DNA from 3 places in the Cytobacillus sp. T106 genome. Region 2 is predicted to be linked to each of the others. Evidence: riboswitches for the same ligand, from Rfam matches in the RefSeq annotation. Region 2 holds a riboswitch; each other region holds the start of a gene.
What was found. A riboswitch is a leader RNA that binds a small molecule or an ion and turns the genes downstream of it on or off. The one in region 2 is predicted to bind S-adenosylmethionine.

Region 1 (5,908 bases), on a different contig from region 2:
CCTTTACCTTGGAGGCAACAAATTCATCCATGCGTCAAGCTCTAAGGGCGTTAAGATTGATTCTATGTCCAATCCTTATTGGAGCAAAGCCTATTATGGAGCTAAACGAATTTAATTATGATAACCAAGGGCGGGACAATCCCGCCCTTTTTGTTTGCCTGAATCCGGGAACATATGTGCTATAATGGTACTATCATAGATGGCAAGGAGACCTTGTGATGACTAAAAGCTGGAGAATTTCTGCCAGAAGCCTGGCGGAATATGTCTATCGTTCCGGAAGCATTGAGTCCGGGTTTGCAGCAGCTTCCTCGATGGCTGAAGGAACGAAAGCGCACAAGAAAATTCAGAGTACTTATAAGGAAGAAGATGAATATGAGGTTTTCTTGAAGGAAGCACTTCAGCATGAGGAGATTGAGTTCCTTCTTGAGGGGCGATGTGACGGGATTATTCAGGAGGATGGGGAACTGGTTGTAGATGAAATCAAGTCGACGGCAAAGGATTTGTCAGCTTTCGATGAAGATACCCATCCTGTGCATTGGGCTCAGGCAAGATGCTATGCTTTTATGCTTGCAAAAGAGCGCGGGCTTGAGAGAATCACCGTTCAGCTTACCTACTTGCAGATCCACACTGAAGAAGAAAAGCGCTTCAGGAAGGTGGAGACTTTATCCTTCCTCGAAGGTTATGTGAAGGGGCTGATTGCTGACTTTTATCCTTACGCACGGCTCATGCTCCATCATAGGGAAAAAAGGGATACCAGCATTAAAGCCCTGCCTTTTCCCTTTCCGGAATACAGGAAGGGACAGCGAAGGCTTGCAAAAGCTGTGTACAAATCAATTCTGGATGAAAAGGACTTGTTTGCCCAGGCGCCGACCGGGACAGGAAAGACCATTTCAACTGCTTTTCCCGCCATCAAGGCGATGGGAGAGGGGCTGCTGTCAAGGATGGTCTATCTTACAGCCAAAACTATCACAAGGCAGGCAGCCGAAGAAGCTTTTTCATTGATGCAGCAAAAAGGCCTCCATATGCACACGGTAACAATAACGGCCAAGGACAAAATATGCTTTCAGGAGCAGACGGTCTGCCAGAAAGAGCATTGTCCGTTCGCTGACGGGTTTTATGACCGCCTCAATGAAGCAGTCCTTGATATCCTCTCTCATGAATCCATCATTGACCGGAGTGTTATTGAAAAATATGCCATGAAGCACACAGTCTGCCCGTTTGAATTTTCCCTGGAACTTGCATATGCCGCAGACGCAGTCATATGCGATTACAATTATATCTTTGATCCCCGGGTGTCCCTGAAAAGGCTTCATACAGAAGGCAAGAAAAAGACAGCTCTTCTGATCGATGAGGCGCATAATCTGGTGGACCGGGCGAGGGATATGTTTTCGGCGGATCTGGGGAAGCAGAATTTCCTTCAGCTGAAAAGGGCTTATAAAAACACGGCCCCGCAGCTTTCTGCAGCAGCTAAAAAGATGAATGATGTTTTTATCTCTTTCAATAGAGAATTAAAGGAGGAAAGCTATCGCATTCACGAAGAGCTGCCGGAAAATCTGCTGGAGCATCTTGAGGACTTTGCTCATTGCTCAGAAAAGGAGCTGATCAGCGGCAGGGGAGATGAGGGCCAGGAACTGCTGCTTGATACTTATTTTTCTGTACAGGCTTTCCTGAGGATATCAAGGCTGGCAGATGAGCGATTTGTCATTTATACAGAAAAGTCCGGAAAGGATGTAGTACTCAAGCTGTTTTGTTTAGATCCATCCTATCTTGTCCAGAAAATGGGCAAGGGCTTCCGCAGCAAACTCTTTTTTTCGGCTACCTTCCAGCCATTCGATTATTTCAAGAACATGCTGGGCTGGAATGAGGATCATTATTCCCTGTCATTGCCTTCCCCGTTCCCGAAAGAAAATGCAGAAGTTCTTGCTTTGCCGCTTTCAACTAGATATAAGGACAGAAGCGCGACAGGTGAAGCTTTGATCCGATCGGTAGAAAAGCTGGCAGCTGAACGGCCCGGGAATTACTTAATCTTTTTTCCGTCTTACCAATATATGAGGGAAATCCATGAACAAATGAAAGAATCCAGCACTATCAGGATGATGGTACAGGAACAGGGGATGGCAGAGGGAGAAAAAGAAGAATTTTTGTCTTCCTTTAAGGAGGAACCTGAAGAAAGCCTTCTTGGGTTCGCTGTGCTGGGCGGAATTTTCTCAGAAGGGATCAACTTGAAGGGAACCCGGCTCGGCGGTGTCATTATTGTTGGTGTGGGGCTTCCACAGCTGAGTCTTGAGCGTAATCTGATTAAAGATTATTTTCAGGCTGAAGGAAAAAACGGCTATGATTATGCGTATACTTTTCCGGGAGCCAATAAAGCAGCCCAGGCTGGCGGGCGCCTCATCCGTTCAGAGGAAGACACAGGAACCATCCTGCTGATTGATGACCGCTTCCTTCAAAAAAGATATGAACAACTGCTCCCTGCAGAATGGTTTCCGCTAAAAAGGCTCACACGATAAAAAAGGCTTGCAGGAAAAAAAACATTTTTAAAAATAGTTAGACTAGTCAGTTGACAGAAAGCCGACCTTTGTTGTAGGATTACTATGAAATCAATTGAATATTTCTTATCGAGAGTGGTGGAGGGACTGGCCCTGTGATACCCGGCAGCCGCTGACTTAGTCAGAATGGTGCTAAATCCAGCAAAGCGCAATGCTTTGGCAGATAAGATAGAGGCATACAAACTTCTTCTTATCGGAGAAGTTTTTTTTATTGCTGACAACAAGGTGCAAGTGAGAGGAGAAGAGACAGATGAAATACGGATTTTGGCTGCCGATCTTTGGCGGCTGGCTGCGCAATGTAGAAGACGAGAAGATGCCCCCGACCTTCAGCTATGCGAAAGAAGTCATCCAGGCAGCAGAGAAGTGGGGATATGATACCACATTAATAGCAGAACTTTACTTGAATGATATAAAAGGCCCGGAGCAGGATTCACTTGAAGCATGGTCAACTGCGGCCGCTCTTGCTGCGGTGACTGAGAAAATAGAAATTATGACGGCTGTCCGCCCAGGCTTCCATAATCCTGCGGTGACGGCAAAAATGGCAAGCAATATCGACCATATCAGCAATGGCCGTTTTACCCTGAATGTTGTATCCGCATGGTGGGAGGAAGAGGCGCGCCAGTATGCCGGCATCTTTACTGAACATGATGAGCGCTATGACCGGACAGAAGAATTCGTCAAGGTCATGAAGGGTTTATGGGAAGAAGAAACCTTTAATTTTGACGGCAGCTATTATTCTATTAAAAACGCCCATTTGTCCCCTAAGCCGGTGCAAAGGCCGAATCCGATCCTTTATGCAGGCGGAGAAAGCCCCCGCGGCAAGGAAGCAATTGTTAATCACTGCGATGCCTATGTGATGCACGGCGGGACAGTTGAAGAAGTAAAAACTAAAATTGATGACATGAGAGCACGCAGGCAGGAAAGCGGGAATGAGCCATTTAAGTCTTTTGGCATGGCAGCCTACATTGTCTGCCGCGACACAGAAGAAGAGGCGCAGGAAGAGCTTGCCCGCATCACCAATGTAAAAGAATCAAGCGGCTATGCAGGCTACAAAGATTTTGTAGGCAAATCGCAGCTTGAGCAGCAGGTAAAGCTGTACGATTATTCCGTTTCCAACCGGGGCCTCAGGCCAAATCTGATCGGAACCCCTGAACAGATTGCTGAACAGATTATTGCTTATGAAGAAGCCGGCGTCGATCTGCTTCTGCTTCAGTTCTCTCCACAGCTGGAGGAAATGCAGAGATTTTCGGAAAAAGTCATGCCGCTGGTTGAAGCCAAAAGGAAAATCTTAAAGTAAAAGAGGGAGAACATATGAGCAAAATACACATCATACACGAAAACAGCGAATGGACTGCCCATTTGACAAAAAGGCTGGAAGAGCTGGGTCTTCCTTATGAGGAATGGTTTTTGAATGAAGGGATTGTTGACCTGACCAGTGCACCTCCGGAGGGGATTTTCTACAGCAGGATGAGCGCATCTTCCCACACAAGGGGGAACCGCTTTGCACCGGAGCTGACGGAATCTGTCCTGTCATGGCTTGAGCAGCATGGCCGCACCGTTTTCAACGGAAGCCGCGCTTTAAGGCTGGAGGTCAGCAAAGTCAATCAATATACAGCGCTGAATGCTGCAGGAATCGCCACTCCGAAAACAATAGCAGCTGTCGGAAAAAATCAAATTCTTGAAGCAGCTGTAAAGCTCGACAGCGCTCCGTTCATCACGAAGCATAACCGCGCAGGCAAAGGGCTCGGCGTCCAGCTGTTCCATTCTCTGGACGCATTGAGGGAATATGTCGAAGGGCCGAATTTTGAAGAGCCTGTCGATGGCATCACTCTGATCCAGGAATATATTGAGTCGCCAGAATCATATATTACCAGATGCGAATTCGTGGGCGGAAAATTCGTCTATGCCGTCCAGGTGGATACATCAGAAGGCTTTGAGCTTTGCCCGGCCGATGCCTGCCAAATCGGGGATCTGTTCTGTCCTGTTGGCGAAGAGGTGGAAGAAAAGCCAAAGTTTAAGATCATTGAAGGCTTCAACGACCCGATCATTGAAAAATACGAAACCTTCCTCAGGAATAACGGCATTCAAATCGCCGGCATTGAATTTATTAAAAATGCCAATGGGGATATTTATACGTATGATGTCAACACAAACACAAATTATAATTCTGACGCAGAGGCAAAAGCAGGCAAATACGGCATGCTTGAAGCCGCCAAATTCCTCGGTGCCGAGCTTGAAAAAGAACAGGCTAAGGTTAGGGAATACAGCAGAGTGTGATAATAATAGAAGAAGGCCGCTCATTTGGGAGCGGCCTTTTTTGATAGTGTGACTTCAATTCCGGATGGAAGGAGCAGGATAGTGAAGGAATGGAGTGGGTTGCCAACAAAAAATTAATAAGCGGAGATTTTCCGGTTAAATTGATAATAGGGCTCGAAAGGGTATAAATAAGCGGAGATTTTCCGGTTAAGCGAAGCAAAATGGTGAATTTTCCTTTTTTTCGGGTCGATAGCCGGAATTTCTCCCTCTATTTAAGCTGTTTTTAGAGCTCTTTTGAAATTAACGGGAATTTCTCCGCTAATTTGTCAAACCGCGCTGAACCTCATCCTGTCCCTGGAAGGCCAGCTCTTTTAGTAGGGTGGGGTGGGGAAAAATTGCTCTTTTAGCTGGTATTCCTGCCTCACAACAAAATCGTTAATTGAACATACGGTTGCTTATCTTCAACAAAGTGCAATCTCTATAAAAAAAGCTCAGAGCATTATAGCTCCGAGCTTTTTGTGTGCTAATTTCACTGCTAAAGAGTCTGCTGCAAGTACTGCCAATTCGGACTTTATACTGACAGAACCCGAAATATTTTATACAACAGCTTTCTTCAACCCATTTGCCATTATAATTTCCAGCTTAGGATGGAAATACTGCACCACTAGGCCGAGTGTCAGTGTGACCAGGATGGTTCCAGGGCCGATCGCTCCCTGGAAAAGAAACGCCAGAATAAGGGCAAATCCTTCACTGGCTATACGGGAAGTCCTTAAAGAAAGGCCAAACCTGGTGTGAACGGCGACCATCAAGGTATCCATCGGGCTTGGAGGGAATTTTGCCTGAAGGTAGACGGCGATCCCCAGACCCATTGTCAATATGCCTGAGAGCAAAGTACAGGACTGGGTGAGCAGCATGCTTGGAGAAAAGTCCTTGAATACTGCCAGCAGCCAGAAATCAATCAAAGCACCAATGACCAGAATGGTTCCTGCCGCCAGGATTTCCGGCTTTTTCTTCAATAATATAGAGTTGATGATGATCAGAGCAATTCCATTTATGAATACACAAGTCCCTACGGTCAGCCCGAAAAGATGGGACTCGCCAAC
Region 2 (5,908 bases):
ACTCAAACGTTTCGAATATCGGATTATTGCTTCACCATGGAATTTTTTGGTTTATATTTCGGTATAAGGGGGAATTTTCCATTTGGTATCTACTAAACAATCAATAAGGAGGACAAGATGGAAAAACAATTTTATGCCGCGAAAGGAAAATTCTTTCTGTTTATGCTGGTTGTATTGGCTGCAGGTGTATTTTTTGCCTGGCTGGCTGCAGATATGGTTTTACATGAAGAAAACAGGGAAACTTTTATGCTGATTATCTATATACTGTTTGCTGTTTTATTGTTTGGATGTGCCCTGCTTTTTGCAGGAATGATTTATGACAAAGCCCCCTTGGTTTCTTTCAGCACAGAAGGTCTGGAAGTCAATGGTCCAGGCGGCCCCGGGCTCATCGTCTGGGAAGATTTTGAGGGTATCTTTCCATATGAGGTTCAAGGCAATGCTTTCCTTGGGGTTATCGTGAAGGATGAAGAAAAATACATTGAAAGGCTTCCAGCGAGAAAGAAAAGATTGGTGAAGATCAATCAAGGAACCGGTTTTCCACCTTTTAATATTAGTATGAATTCCCTTAAACAACGGAAGGAATTCATTGAAGAGCTGGAGAAAAGGGAAATACCGATTCTGGTTGTTGAGGAAGAACTGGAAAAAGAAAACATATAAAAGAATATCCCTCCTCTCTGATTGAGGCGGGATATTCTTTTCATATATTCATCTCTTTGCTTTTTTTAGGGGCCTTTGGCCAGATAAAATAACTAATGCAATAAATCAAATCTGCTGCTAGAACAATCGACCATATTTTCACGACACCGGATAGTGCTTCCGTTCTCCCAGGATCATCTATGATTAGCACGGTTCCCATCAGCAAGGCAGCTCCGATAAGATATGCGGCCCCATGCCTCGCAAAGCCTTTTATATTATGCCTTGCATGATCCATACCATATCTTTTTTCCGGCCGTTTCCCCTTTTTGGCGATGTAATATAAAAATCTTTCATCCGCCCACTGGATCATACTTTTTCCAAAGGCTATCGACACACCGATATATACGGCAGCCAATGCATGTGCCTGTGTTGCTTCTGAGCCTCTGTATAAGTCCGCACCCGCTGCTGCCAGCAGGATCAGATCTACAACAGGAGTCATCGCGAGCAGGATGAGACCGGTTTTCTTTTTTCCGAAAAGATAACGCATACAAAGACCGGCCAGGATTAAAACCCAAAAGCCGACTTCACACCCTATGATAACCCACAATATCCAGTTCATACTTTCCCCTTCCAGTACTATTGTTGTTTAAACTCATCATAACACCACACTTTTAGTGATACAAGTGTATTATTAAAAATTGAAACCTGTTTTACGGTCTGCTACACTGAGACTATGCCTAAAATAGTTGATCATGAACAAAGGAAAAAAAGAATCGTCCAGGCCACCTGGCAGGTTATTTTGGATAAAGGGGTGGAAGGTGCGTCTGTCCGCAATATTGCAGCGGAAGCCGGTGTTTCTCTTGGCGCCCTGCGCCACTATTTCTCCACACAAGATGAACTGCTTGTCTATGCAATGAAACTGGTAAATGAAAATGTGATAAACAGGGTTTCGGAGATTGCATTGAAGGATTTGCCCCCAAGGGAAAAGGTTTATCAAGTCCTGCTTGAAATTGTTCCAACCACTGATGAGAAAATGGCAGAAATGGAGGTGTGGTTTGCGTTTGTTGCATACAGCAGGCAAAAGGAAGAATTTCGAATCCTGAAGCAGGGAATATATACGGGGATTGTTCAGATGATGGATTTTCTAAAGTCCCATGGAGAGCTGAAGGATGGCCAGGATCATGATCTTGAGACTGAAATGTTATACAGTTTCATTGACGGGCTGGCCCTGCACAGTATGCTCGAGCCTGAACGTCTGAAACCGGACAGAATAGAAAAAACTCTCCGCCGCTACCTGGATAGAATCCTAAAATGACCACAGATGACCGGATCTTTTAAAATCCGGTCATTTTCAGCATTGATTCAGTTCATGAAGATGCATATGACTGCTGCTCCCTGAAAGCTTTGAGCCATTCTGATGTGCATTCGATCAGCTCCGCAAAGCAGCGGCCGGCTGAATAGGTATGGCAGGCTCCTGTAACATAATGCAAGGAACATGATCCTTCCTTCCGCTTCCTGAATTCTTCCGCATATCTTCCTGAGTGGGATACCGGAATATCCTGGTCTGCTGTTCCATGTACAATCAGGACATCGCCCCTGTATGCCGCAAGCTCTTCCAAAGGTTCATATCTCTTCAGCGAAGAAAAGTAATTGTCCGTTAGCTGATAGCCCAAATAATCAAGTGAAGCTCCCTTGTCCAGTGCCTTTACCTTTTCACTGCCGACAATGCAGACGATATCCTGATATGGTCTTGCAGAAGCCGACCATATGATAAGCTTCCGGATGCGGACATCTTTTGCAGCAGCCAGCACGGCAACGGCTCCGCCGAGGCTATGGCCGATGAGAGAAATTGAATGAGGATTTGCATAATCAAGCTTCACTGCAAAATCGATAGCAGATAAAGTCTGCTCCAGCAAATCGGGAAGACCTGTTTCTCCGTACTCACCCGGACTCTCCCCGCAGCCCTCATAATCAAAGCGGAGGACAAGATACCCCTCTGCAGTAAGACGGTTGGAAGTTTTAACAAATAGCCTGTCGACACCAATACGGCTTCCTGTAAACCCATGGCAGATGATGACCAGGGGATAGCGGCGGTTCTTGCTGAATCCTGCAGGAAAATCCAGCGATCCGCACAAGTGCTTATCCTTCCAGGGTATTAGAATACTTTCTGACATATATAGTCCCTTCCCTCTATTCATTAATATGTGATCTGTTTTCCTGATAAAGTTTTAACAATTCTTCGTACGGCACCTGAAATAGCTGGCGGCCTTCTTGTTTGTATATACCCATGGACAGCAGCTCTGAAATCAGCTGGTCCTTTTTCTCTTCTTCTTTTATCATTATAGTTTCTTCCTTCATTAAAAAAGCCCCTTCTGACCGGTGGCCCGGAAGCAGAAGAGGCTTTATGCGCGTATGGCTGCCGCTTCTCTCATCTTCCAAGCTTCCGCTTGTTGGATTTGGCACAGTTCTCGCAAGGAGTCTGCTGCCGAGGCTTCATAGGGCCAATTCCCTCCGCCTCTCTGGATAAGAGTATTCCTATAAGTTTTGTTGGAATTAAATATACGCTACTTTCTTTTGATTGTCAAGATGTACTGCTGCAATTTCCTGTTCAGCTTTTTATTCAGCTGATATAGCCAATAGGTTTCCTGTCTGAAAGTGAAATGCAAATCACAAGTCCCGATTTTAACGGCATGAGTGTATATATAATGCCCCCTCTGGAACATCGGAAACCAGGAGAACTCTTTTTCAGTTACATCCATATGGAGTCTAAACCCTTGGATGAAGTCATCATATTCAAAGGCAAATCTCTTGAAGCGAAAGCAACAGTCTATCACTTCTTTCAGTCTATTTTCTATTCTACTTGAATAAGAATAATAGAAGGTATATGGGAGGTGGGAATGATGCAGGGCAATCGCATTCTATCTTTATGGTACGCCCTTCTGGCAATTGCGTTCTGGGGTGTTTCATTTGTTTCAGTCAAATGGCTGGTATATTATTTGGCACCGGGTGCCCTGGTTTCCTTAAGATTTATGATTGCTGCCATCTTCCTGGGCTGCCTTCTCACAATATTCAAAGAATCCTTTTACATAAAAAAAGAGCATTTCGCCCATGTTTTTATTCTTTCGGTACTTGGGGTGTTCATCCATCAAATGGTACAAGCTTCTGCCATGCTCACCCTGGATGCCTCTGCTGCCGGCTGGATGATCTCTTTCACACCTGTTTTTACTAGTTTGCTTTCCTTCCTTTTCTTATCTGAAAAGCTTTCGCTCCTTAAAATTGGGGGAATGATGATTGCCGTTACAGGGGTTCTGGTTATCTCTGCAGAAAATTCAGGGGGTATGCTTCAATTCAGCCCTGGTCTTGGTTATTTCCTCCTGCTTTTCAGTACCTTTAATTGGGCTGTTTATTCGATTTTGTCCAAGAAATTTGCACTTCCCTATTCTTCTCTTGCTGTCACCTTTTGGACAAGCCTGATAGGCTGTTTGGCGACTCTGCCATTCCTTTTGAGAAATCGGGGGTATGAATTACTGTATACCCTCCCTTTGGACGGGTGGCTGCACCTGCTGTTTCTAGGCATTTTTGTATCGGCCCTGGGCTACTGGTACTGGGGAAGGGCGCTTGAGGTGCTCGAAGCGACACAGGTTTCGGTCATGATGTATTTGGAACCGCTGTTTACACTGCTGGCAGCAATCCTTATTCTCGGGGAAAAAATCCCATTATACAGCAGCATCGGCGGAGTTCTGATCATCATGGGAGTGTCGGCTGTTAACAAGCCGGTACTCGGCTTCCTTATGAAAAAGCTTTTTAAATACCCTGTAAAATAGAATTTAAAACCCTTTACCAAAAATTACATGTTTTTTCCCTTGCATAAATCTATACAGTCCGAACAAGTTTTCCTATAATGGAGATAGATTCATTTAGGAGGGAAATTGTTGAAATCCACTTTCAAAAAAATTTCGAAACCTGTCCCCCTTATTTCATTGGCCATTCTAATTGCTGCTGCTGCGCTGTGGTTCAGCCTATCCGGCAGCAAAGAAGTTACCATTCCCTTTTCTTCCATAGAAAATATCATTCAGGATCATCCTAGTGAAACTGTCCTATTAAAAGAAATGAAAAATGGCACTCTCCATTTGACCGCAGGTACAGCTGAGTATGTGTCACAGGTGCCTCCAAACAGCCAAATGGTTGCTAAACTGATTGAAAATTACAATATCCAGTACAGCTATTCTTCCGCAAATCCATTTACATTCTGGATTTTGGGTGGAACACTGATCCTTTTTGCAGGGATTGGCCTTTACCTTCATAAATCCGGCAAAGGAATATCCACCGCCAATTCGATGAAAAACAGCGCCAGCAAGGCAAAGCCCCTTCCTTCCATCACAATGGATAATATTGGCGGCCTTCAGGATGAAATGAAGGAGGAAATCCTCCAGACACTTTCCATCATTAAAGACAGGGAAGCATCAATCCAGCTTGGTGTGAAGCCGCCAAAGGGAATCCTGCTTTATGGACCTCCGGGTACAGGCAAGACGCTGCTTGCCCAGGCGATTGCCAAGGAAATCGGCGCTTCATTCTTTTCAACCAGCGGATCTTCTTTTAATGAAATGTTCGTCGGCGTAGGCGCCTCAAGGGTCCGAAGCTTATTCCAGAACGCCAGAAAGCACTCACCTGCAGTTGTCTTCATTGATGAAGTCGATGCCCTTGCAGGCAAGCGGAAGCAGCATGGCGGGGACGAAAGCGAGAAAACATTGACTGAGCTGCTTGTCCAGCTTGACGGCGGCCATTCAAATGACGGCATCCTGTTCATCGCTGCTACAAACCGCAAGGATATGCTGGATGATGCATTCCTCCGTCCAGGCAGGATTGACTTCTCTTTCCTAGTTCCGCTTCCGGATACAAAAGGAAGGCAGGAAATCATCAGCATTCACACAAAAGGCAAGCTTCTGGCAGAAGATGTAGCAGCTTCCCTGCCTGCACTGGCAGAAAGCACTTCCGGCTTCTCAGGGGCTGACATCAGCTCTCTCTTTGAGACAGCCAGCAGAAGGGCCATCCGGAACGGGAAAGAAAAAATAGATAAAGAAGACCTTGATTTTGCCATTGACCGGACGGTGCTTGGAAGCACAACACGCCCGCTTCAGGACCCCGAGACTAAAAAGAGGGTTGCCATCCATGAAGCCGGACATGCCTTGATTGCCGCCATCACCAAGCCTGGCTCAGTAAGAAAAGCAACAATCATACCACGTGGACAGGCGCTCGGATATGTTGCACCCAT
Region 3 (5,908 bases), on a different contig from region 2:
TTTCATTGCCTTCTTCCATGCGGCTGTTGATTGCAGAACGCAGGAAGTCCGCATTTGTAACTCCGCTGATTTCACTTGGATACTGCATGGCAAGAAACAGGCCTGCACGCGCACGCTCATCCACTTCCATCTCAAGTACATCTTCGTTATCCAATTCAATGCTTCCTGAGGTTACCTCATATTTAGGATGTCCCATGATTGCAGAAGAAAGGGTTGATTTACCAGTTCCGTTAGGACCCATAATCGCATGGATTTCTCCGCCTTTCACTTCAAGGTTGACCCCTTTAAGAATTTCTTTGTCCTCAATAGAAACATGAAGATCATTAATTTTAAGTGTAGATCCAGCCATCATTATACCTCCGTCAATAAAAAAGATTTGTATATACCGGCAAGAGCCGCAAATCTCTATTCTCATTTTATTCTCATTACAATCTTATAACAAATAGAAAGTGTTAGCAACTCTTTAACAACACGCAGATAGTATTAATTATCTGGTAAGAACTTTTATTGGCTAAACCCTTTCCGCTTCCCTGGATCCAAAACTGGAAATCCAGGCATGTCCAAACTATTTTTCCCTGCAGAGCGGCTTTCAATGTACATGAATTCAGTTGCAGCCCCTTCAGTTTAACATAAGTATGGACCGGGCTCCTACTGTTCCGGAAAAAACGGGCTATATTGTTACTGCTTTATACTAAAAGAAAAACCAGTGCGGCATCACACTGGTTTCAACTGTTTTTCTTCCTTATTATATATAATTCTTAAGAATGTACTTTTCTTTCCAGATCCGCTACCATACGCTGGCTTTTCAGATAGTCCTGCTCGCGCCGTTTTTCTACGCTCATCCTTACATCATGTTTCCGGCTGTATACCTCATAGCCGACACCGTGGGCACTGTGCATCGCTTTTTCCATTTCACTTGTGTAATTCAAGTCCAGCTGACTGATAGTAAATCAATCCTTTCAATTTTGTCGCTTCCGCGATTTATTTTACTCATGGAATATCGTAACACTCCTTCTATACCACGCTCAAACAGGAAAAAACCTCATTTTGTATAATTCATTAAGGTATCCCCTCTTGAAGGGACCTCATCTCCGCCATCCTTACAATTCCGGCTGAATTCTTCCAAATAAAGGTTGTCCCTCCCCCAAGAGTCCATAACGCATGCAAAAAAGGAAACAGCCCTGCTTCAGACAGGGCTGCTTTATCATATAGATTGGCTTTTACTGCTTCATCTGCCCCTGATTCAATTCATCCATTGCTTCCTGCACAAGGGTGACTGCCTGGCTCATCGCTGCGCCGCCGCCAAAAGCCGCTGTGACGCCGACTGCTTCGAGCACCTCTTCCTCACTAGCCCCCTGGTCAAGACAGCCTTTCACATGATAAATAATGCAGTATTCATCCTGTGAATACAGGCTGATTCCAAGGGCAATCAGCTGCTTTTGCTTTTGGGAGAGGCTGCCTTCTTTAAAGCATGCCTCAGTGAATGCATTATAATGCTGGGCAAGGTCCGGCATTTTTTGTGTAAATGTGCCAAGGCCCATTTTATAGTCATGAAGAGCTGCTTCGATTGAATTTGACGGTTCGTATGAATGCTCCATTCGTGTCCACTCCATTCCTGAAATCTTTAACATCATTAGTATGTTTTATTTTCAGAAATGCTATGCGGGCTCGACATGGCTGTTTTTTTACATAAGAAAAGGCAGCCTGCATTCTCAGCGGCTGCCTTTTTCTATTATTACTCAGATACAGGAACGACTGCACCTTCGTATTTTTCAAGGATGAAATCCTGGATTTCTTTAGAGTGGAGCACTTCGACAAGTGCCTTAACCGCTTCTTTATCTTCGTCGCCGCTCTTAACAGCGATGACGTTCACATATGGAGATTCCTTGTCTTCGATTGCAATTGAATCTTCAATTGGGTTTAAGCCTGCATCAATAGCATAGTTAGAGTTGATCAGAACTGCATCGCCTTCATCGTTGTTGTAAATCTGCGGAAGGAGGGAAGCTTCATATTCTGTATCAAACTCAAGGTTTTTCTCGTTCGTTTCAATATCGTCAATTGTTGCCTTGATTTTATCTACGCCTTCTTTAAGTGTGATAAGGCCTTCTTTTTCAAGCATAGTCAGGATACGGCCGTGATCAGCAACTGAATTGCTCATCAGGACTTTCGCACCGTCTGGAAGTTCATCAAGGCTCTTGTATTTCTTTGAATACACACCGATCGGCTCAATGTGGATTCCGCCTGCATTGACGAAATCATAGTCATTTTCTTCAATTTGCGCTTCAAGGTACGGGATATGCTGGAAATAGTTTGCATCAAGCTCTCCGGAATTCAATGCTTGGTTAGGCAGGATATAGTCCTGGAATGTTACGACTTCAAGTTCAATGCCCTTTTCTTCCAAAAGCGGCTTAGCTTCTTCAAGAATTTCAGCGTGCGGGACATTGGAAGCTCCCACAACCAGTTTGGATGTTTCTTCTTTCCCGCTGTCCGCATTTCCGCCGTCAGCATTATCTTCAGATGTTCCGCATGCTGAAATGACGAGCGCTACGGCAAGTGCCAATACAAGTGATAACCATTTTTTCATTAGTTAAGTCTCCTTTTATCGTTTGTCTAGTTTAGAAGTTATGATATCTCCAATTACTTGGAGGATAAACACAATCAGCAGGATGACGATGGTCGCCATCAAGGTTACATCAAAGCGGTTCCGCTGGAAGCCTTCCAGATAAGCAAGGTTCCCAAGTCCTCCTGCACCGATGACTCCTGCCATTGCGGTAAAGCCCACAAGCGAGATGGCTGTAACAGTAATGCCCGATACAAGAGCCGGCATAGATTCAGGGAGGAGCACCTTAAAGATGATTGTGCTCGTTCTTGCACCCATTGACTTGGCTGCTTCAATGACGCCTTTATCAATTTCCCGCAAAGCAATTTCAACCATACGGGCATAAAATGGTGCCGCACCGATGATCAGTGCAGGCAAGGCAGCATTTTCTCCGATCATGCTGCCCACAAGGAATTTCGTGAACGGGATCAGCAATACGATTAAAATGATGAACGGGATGGACCTGAATACATTGACAAACGCCGCTATAATTTTATTGATGAGTGCATTTTGCCAGATGTTCCCCCTGGAAGTAAGGAAAAGCAGCAGGCCGAGCACAATCCCCAATACGAATGTAACCAGTACAGAAATGCCAGTCATATAAAGCGTTTCATTCGTTGCTTCCCACATCTTATCCCAGTTAACATTTGGGAAAAATTCATTAAGCATTCGAAATCACCTCCACGCCAACCTGCTGTGCATGGATATATTCAATCGCTTTGGCAATTTCGTCAGCCTGCCCATCTAGATGGATGAACAATGTTCCATAAGAGCCGTTTTGAGTCTGCGAGATTTTCCCTTGAAGGATATTAACTGTCAACTCAAAGGAACGGATCAGATTCGTGATGAGCGGCTGTTCAGCCGATTCCCCGACGAAGGACAGCTGTACGACTTTTCCATGCGGATACAATCCAAGCAAGGCCTCTGCTGTCTCTTTTGTTTCCTCAGGTTCTGTGACCTGCTGGACGAATCTCTTTGTGATCTGCTCGCGCGGATTTTTAAACACTTCCAGGACAGGGCCGATTTCCACGGCCTTTCCGCCTTCCATGACAGCTACCCGATGGCAGATCTTCCTGATTACATGCATTTCATGGGTAATAAGTACAATGGTCAGTCCCAGGCGGCTGTTGATGTCCACTAGCAGATCCAGAATGGAATCCGTTGTCTGCGGGTCAAGCGCCGAGGTTGCCTCATCGCACAGAAGCACCTTCGGGTTATTTGCAAGCGCCCTGGCAATCCCGACGCGCTGCTTCTGCCCGCCGCTCAGCTGGGAAGGGTAAGCATCCTCACGGCCGTCAAGGCCGACAAGGTTGATGAGCTCATTGACTCTTTTTTCTCTTTCCTGGCGCGCAACCCCCGCAATTTCCAGCGGGAATGCAATATTGTCTCTTACGGTCCTTGACCAGAGAAGGTTAAAGTGCTGGAAAATCATGCTGATTTCCTGGCGCGCTTTGCGCAGCTCCGCACCCCTGATTTTTGAGATCTCCCTGCCGGCTACCGTAACCGTTCCCTCTGAGGGAAGCTCAAGCCCGTTCAGCATCCGTATCAAGGTGCTTTTCCCTGCACCGCTGTAGCCGATCACTCCGAAGATTTCACCTTCCTTGATTTCAAGGTTGACATCATCAACTGCTTTGACCGGGCCTTTTTTTGACGAATATATCTTTTTAACATCTTTTATTGAAATCAATTGCCGTATTCACCTCTTTTATATCCAATTAGACAAATGGCTTTACAGAGATATATCATCCTGCCAATCCCCATAAGAGTAGTTTCCTGAAACCAGGGCAAGATTATTCCATGGCTTCAAGACAGGAGACTTTTCTGTAAAAATAAAAATGCCTTTCTGCATGTGAGCAGAAAGGCATGATGGAAAAACCTTTCTCTCATCTGCCAAAGCTAAAAGCTTTGTGTGAATTGGCACCATTTCAATAAACATTGACGGTTGCCGGGCTTCATCGGGCACATCCCTCCACCTCTCTTGATAAGAGCTATCATATATGAAGTTCATTTTCATTCATTAGCCATTTTTGAATTACGAGTGCTATCGTATCATGGATGAAAAAGGGTGTCAACAACAAAGTTTAATGCTAAAAATTACCGGCTGATTCCTGAAGTTCATACCTTCCCTGCCAGTGAATGGCTTCCGGTTGCGGCTTCAATTGCCTGCTCCAGGTCCTCGATCAGATCTTCGGCATTTTCTATGCCAACAGAAATGCGGATTAGATCCTCCGGCACCCCTGCTGACTTCAGGCCTTCTGAATCAAGCTGCTGGTGAGTGGTGCTGGCAGGATGGATGATGAGGCTTTTGGCATCGCCGACATTGGCTACATGCGCCCACAGTTCCAGGCTGTTGATCAGCTTGGCACCGGCCTCCCTGCCTCCCTCAATGCCAAATACAGCCACAGCTCCGGCTCCTTTAGGCAAATACTTATCAGCAAGTGCCTTATCAGGATGGCCTTCATCCCCCGGATAAAGCACCCAGGTCACAGCAGGGTGATTCTTTAAATACTCTGTCACTTTCTTTGTATTGCTGATATGCTCCTTCATCCTCACATGCAGTGTTTCAAGACCGAGAGTGAACTGGAATGCGTTCTGCGGGCTGAGTGCCGGCCCCAGGTCCCTCAGCAGCTGGACTCTGGCTTTGACGATAAAAGCTGCCGCGCCGATTGCTTCACTGTACACCAGGTTATTGTAGCTTGGGTCCGGATTGGTGAAGCCAGGGAATTTGACTGAATTCCAGTCAAAACGACCTGCGTCTACTATGACGCCCCCCATTGTCGTCCCATTTCCCAGTAGCCATTTTGTCGCTGAATGGATCACGATGTCTGCCCCAAAATCAATCGGCCTGCAGAGATATGGAGTGGCAAAGGTATTATCAACTATCAGCGGAATACCTGCTTCATGGGCAATTTCCGCCACTTTCTCAATATCGAGGACCTTTAAGCTTGGATTGCCGATTGTTTCAGCGAATACAGCTTTTGTTTTTTCATTGATGGCCTCCCTGAAATTTTCCGGGTCCTCGGGATTGACCAGCTTTACATTGATTCCGTATTTAGGAAGAGTGACGGCAAATAAATTATATGTCCCTCCATAAAGATTTGAAGCTGCTACAATTTCATCTCCGGCCTGGGCAATGTTCAGGATGGCAAGAGTGATGGCAGCCTGGCCGCTTGCAACAGCAAGTGCCCCTACGCCGCCTTCAAGCAGTGAGACCCTTTCCTCAAATACAGTAACTGTCGGATTATGGATTCTTGTATAGATATAGCCCGGCTCCTTTAAGCCGAACAGATTGGCGGCGTGCTCTGTATT

Region 1: another riboswitch for S-adenosylmethionine. It lies ahead of ABU165_RS19510 (LLM class flavin-dependent oxidoreductase); the one in region 2 lies ahead of ABU165_RS14070 (Fur-regulated basic protein FbpA).
Region 3: another riboswitch for S-adenosylmethionine. It lies ahead of ABU165_RS23875 (methionine ABC transporter ATP-binding protein); the one in region 2 lies ahead of ABU165_RS14070 (Fur-regulated basic protein FbpA).

What each region holds. Positions count from the first base shown of each region.
Region 1 covers NZ_JBEUMK010000012.1:137,362-143,269, reverse strand. Annotated here, with positions in the region: gene ABU165_RS19520 (C40 family peptidase) at 1-115, shown strand, start outside; gene ABU165_RS19515 (helicase C-terminal domain-containing protein) at 219-2,510, shown strand; SAM riboswitch class I at 2,613-2,719, shown strand; gene ABU165_RS19510 (LLM class flavin-dependent oxidoreductase) at 2,800-3,846, shown strand; gene ABU165_RS19505 (ATP-grasp domain-containing protein) at 3,861-4,826, shown strand; gene ABU165_RS19500 (YczE/YyaS/YitT family protein) at 5,402-5,908, opposite strand, start outside.
Region 2 covers NZ_JBEUMK010000007.1:52,919-58,826, reverse strand. Annotated here, with positions in the region: gene ABU165_RS14090 (STM3941 family protein) at 118-657, shown strand; gene ABU165_RS14085 (hypothetical protein) at 698-1,255, opposite strand; gene ABU165_RS14080 (TetR/AcrR family transcriptional regulator) at 1,370-1,951, shown strand; gene ABU165_RS14075 (alpha/beta hydrolase) at 2,004-2,810, opposite strand; gene ABU165_RS14070 (Fur-regulated basic protein FbpA) at 2,827-2,994, opposite strand; SAM riboswitch class I at 3,062-3,166, opposite strand; gene ABU165_RS14065 (DMT family transporter) at 3,534-4,460, shown strand; gene ABU165_RS14060 (AAA family ATPase) at 4,569-5,908, shown strand, end outside.
Region 3 covers NZ_JBEUMK010000024.1:24,266-30,173, forward strand. Annotated here, with positions in the region: gene sufC (Fe-S cluster assembly ATPase SufC) at 1-349, opposite strand, end outside; gene ABU165_RS23855 (YuzK family famiily protein) at 759-911, opposite strand; gene ABU165_RS23860 (carboxymuconolactone decarboxylase family protein) at 1,221-1,598, opposite strand; gene ABU165_RS23865 (MetQ/NlpA family ABC transporter substrate-binding protein) at 1,736-2,584, opposite strand; gene ABU165_RS23870 (methionine ABC transporter permease) at 2,600-3,268, opposite strand; gene ABU165_RS23875 (methionine ABC transporter ATP-binding protein) at 3,261-4,286, opposite strand; SAM riboswitch class I at 4,480-4,587, opposite strand; gene ABU165_RS23880 (O-acetylhomoserine aminocarboxypropyltransferase/cysteine synthase family protein) at 4,715-5,908, opposite strand, start outside.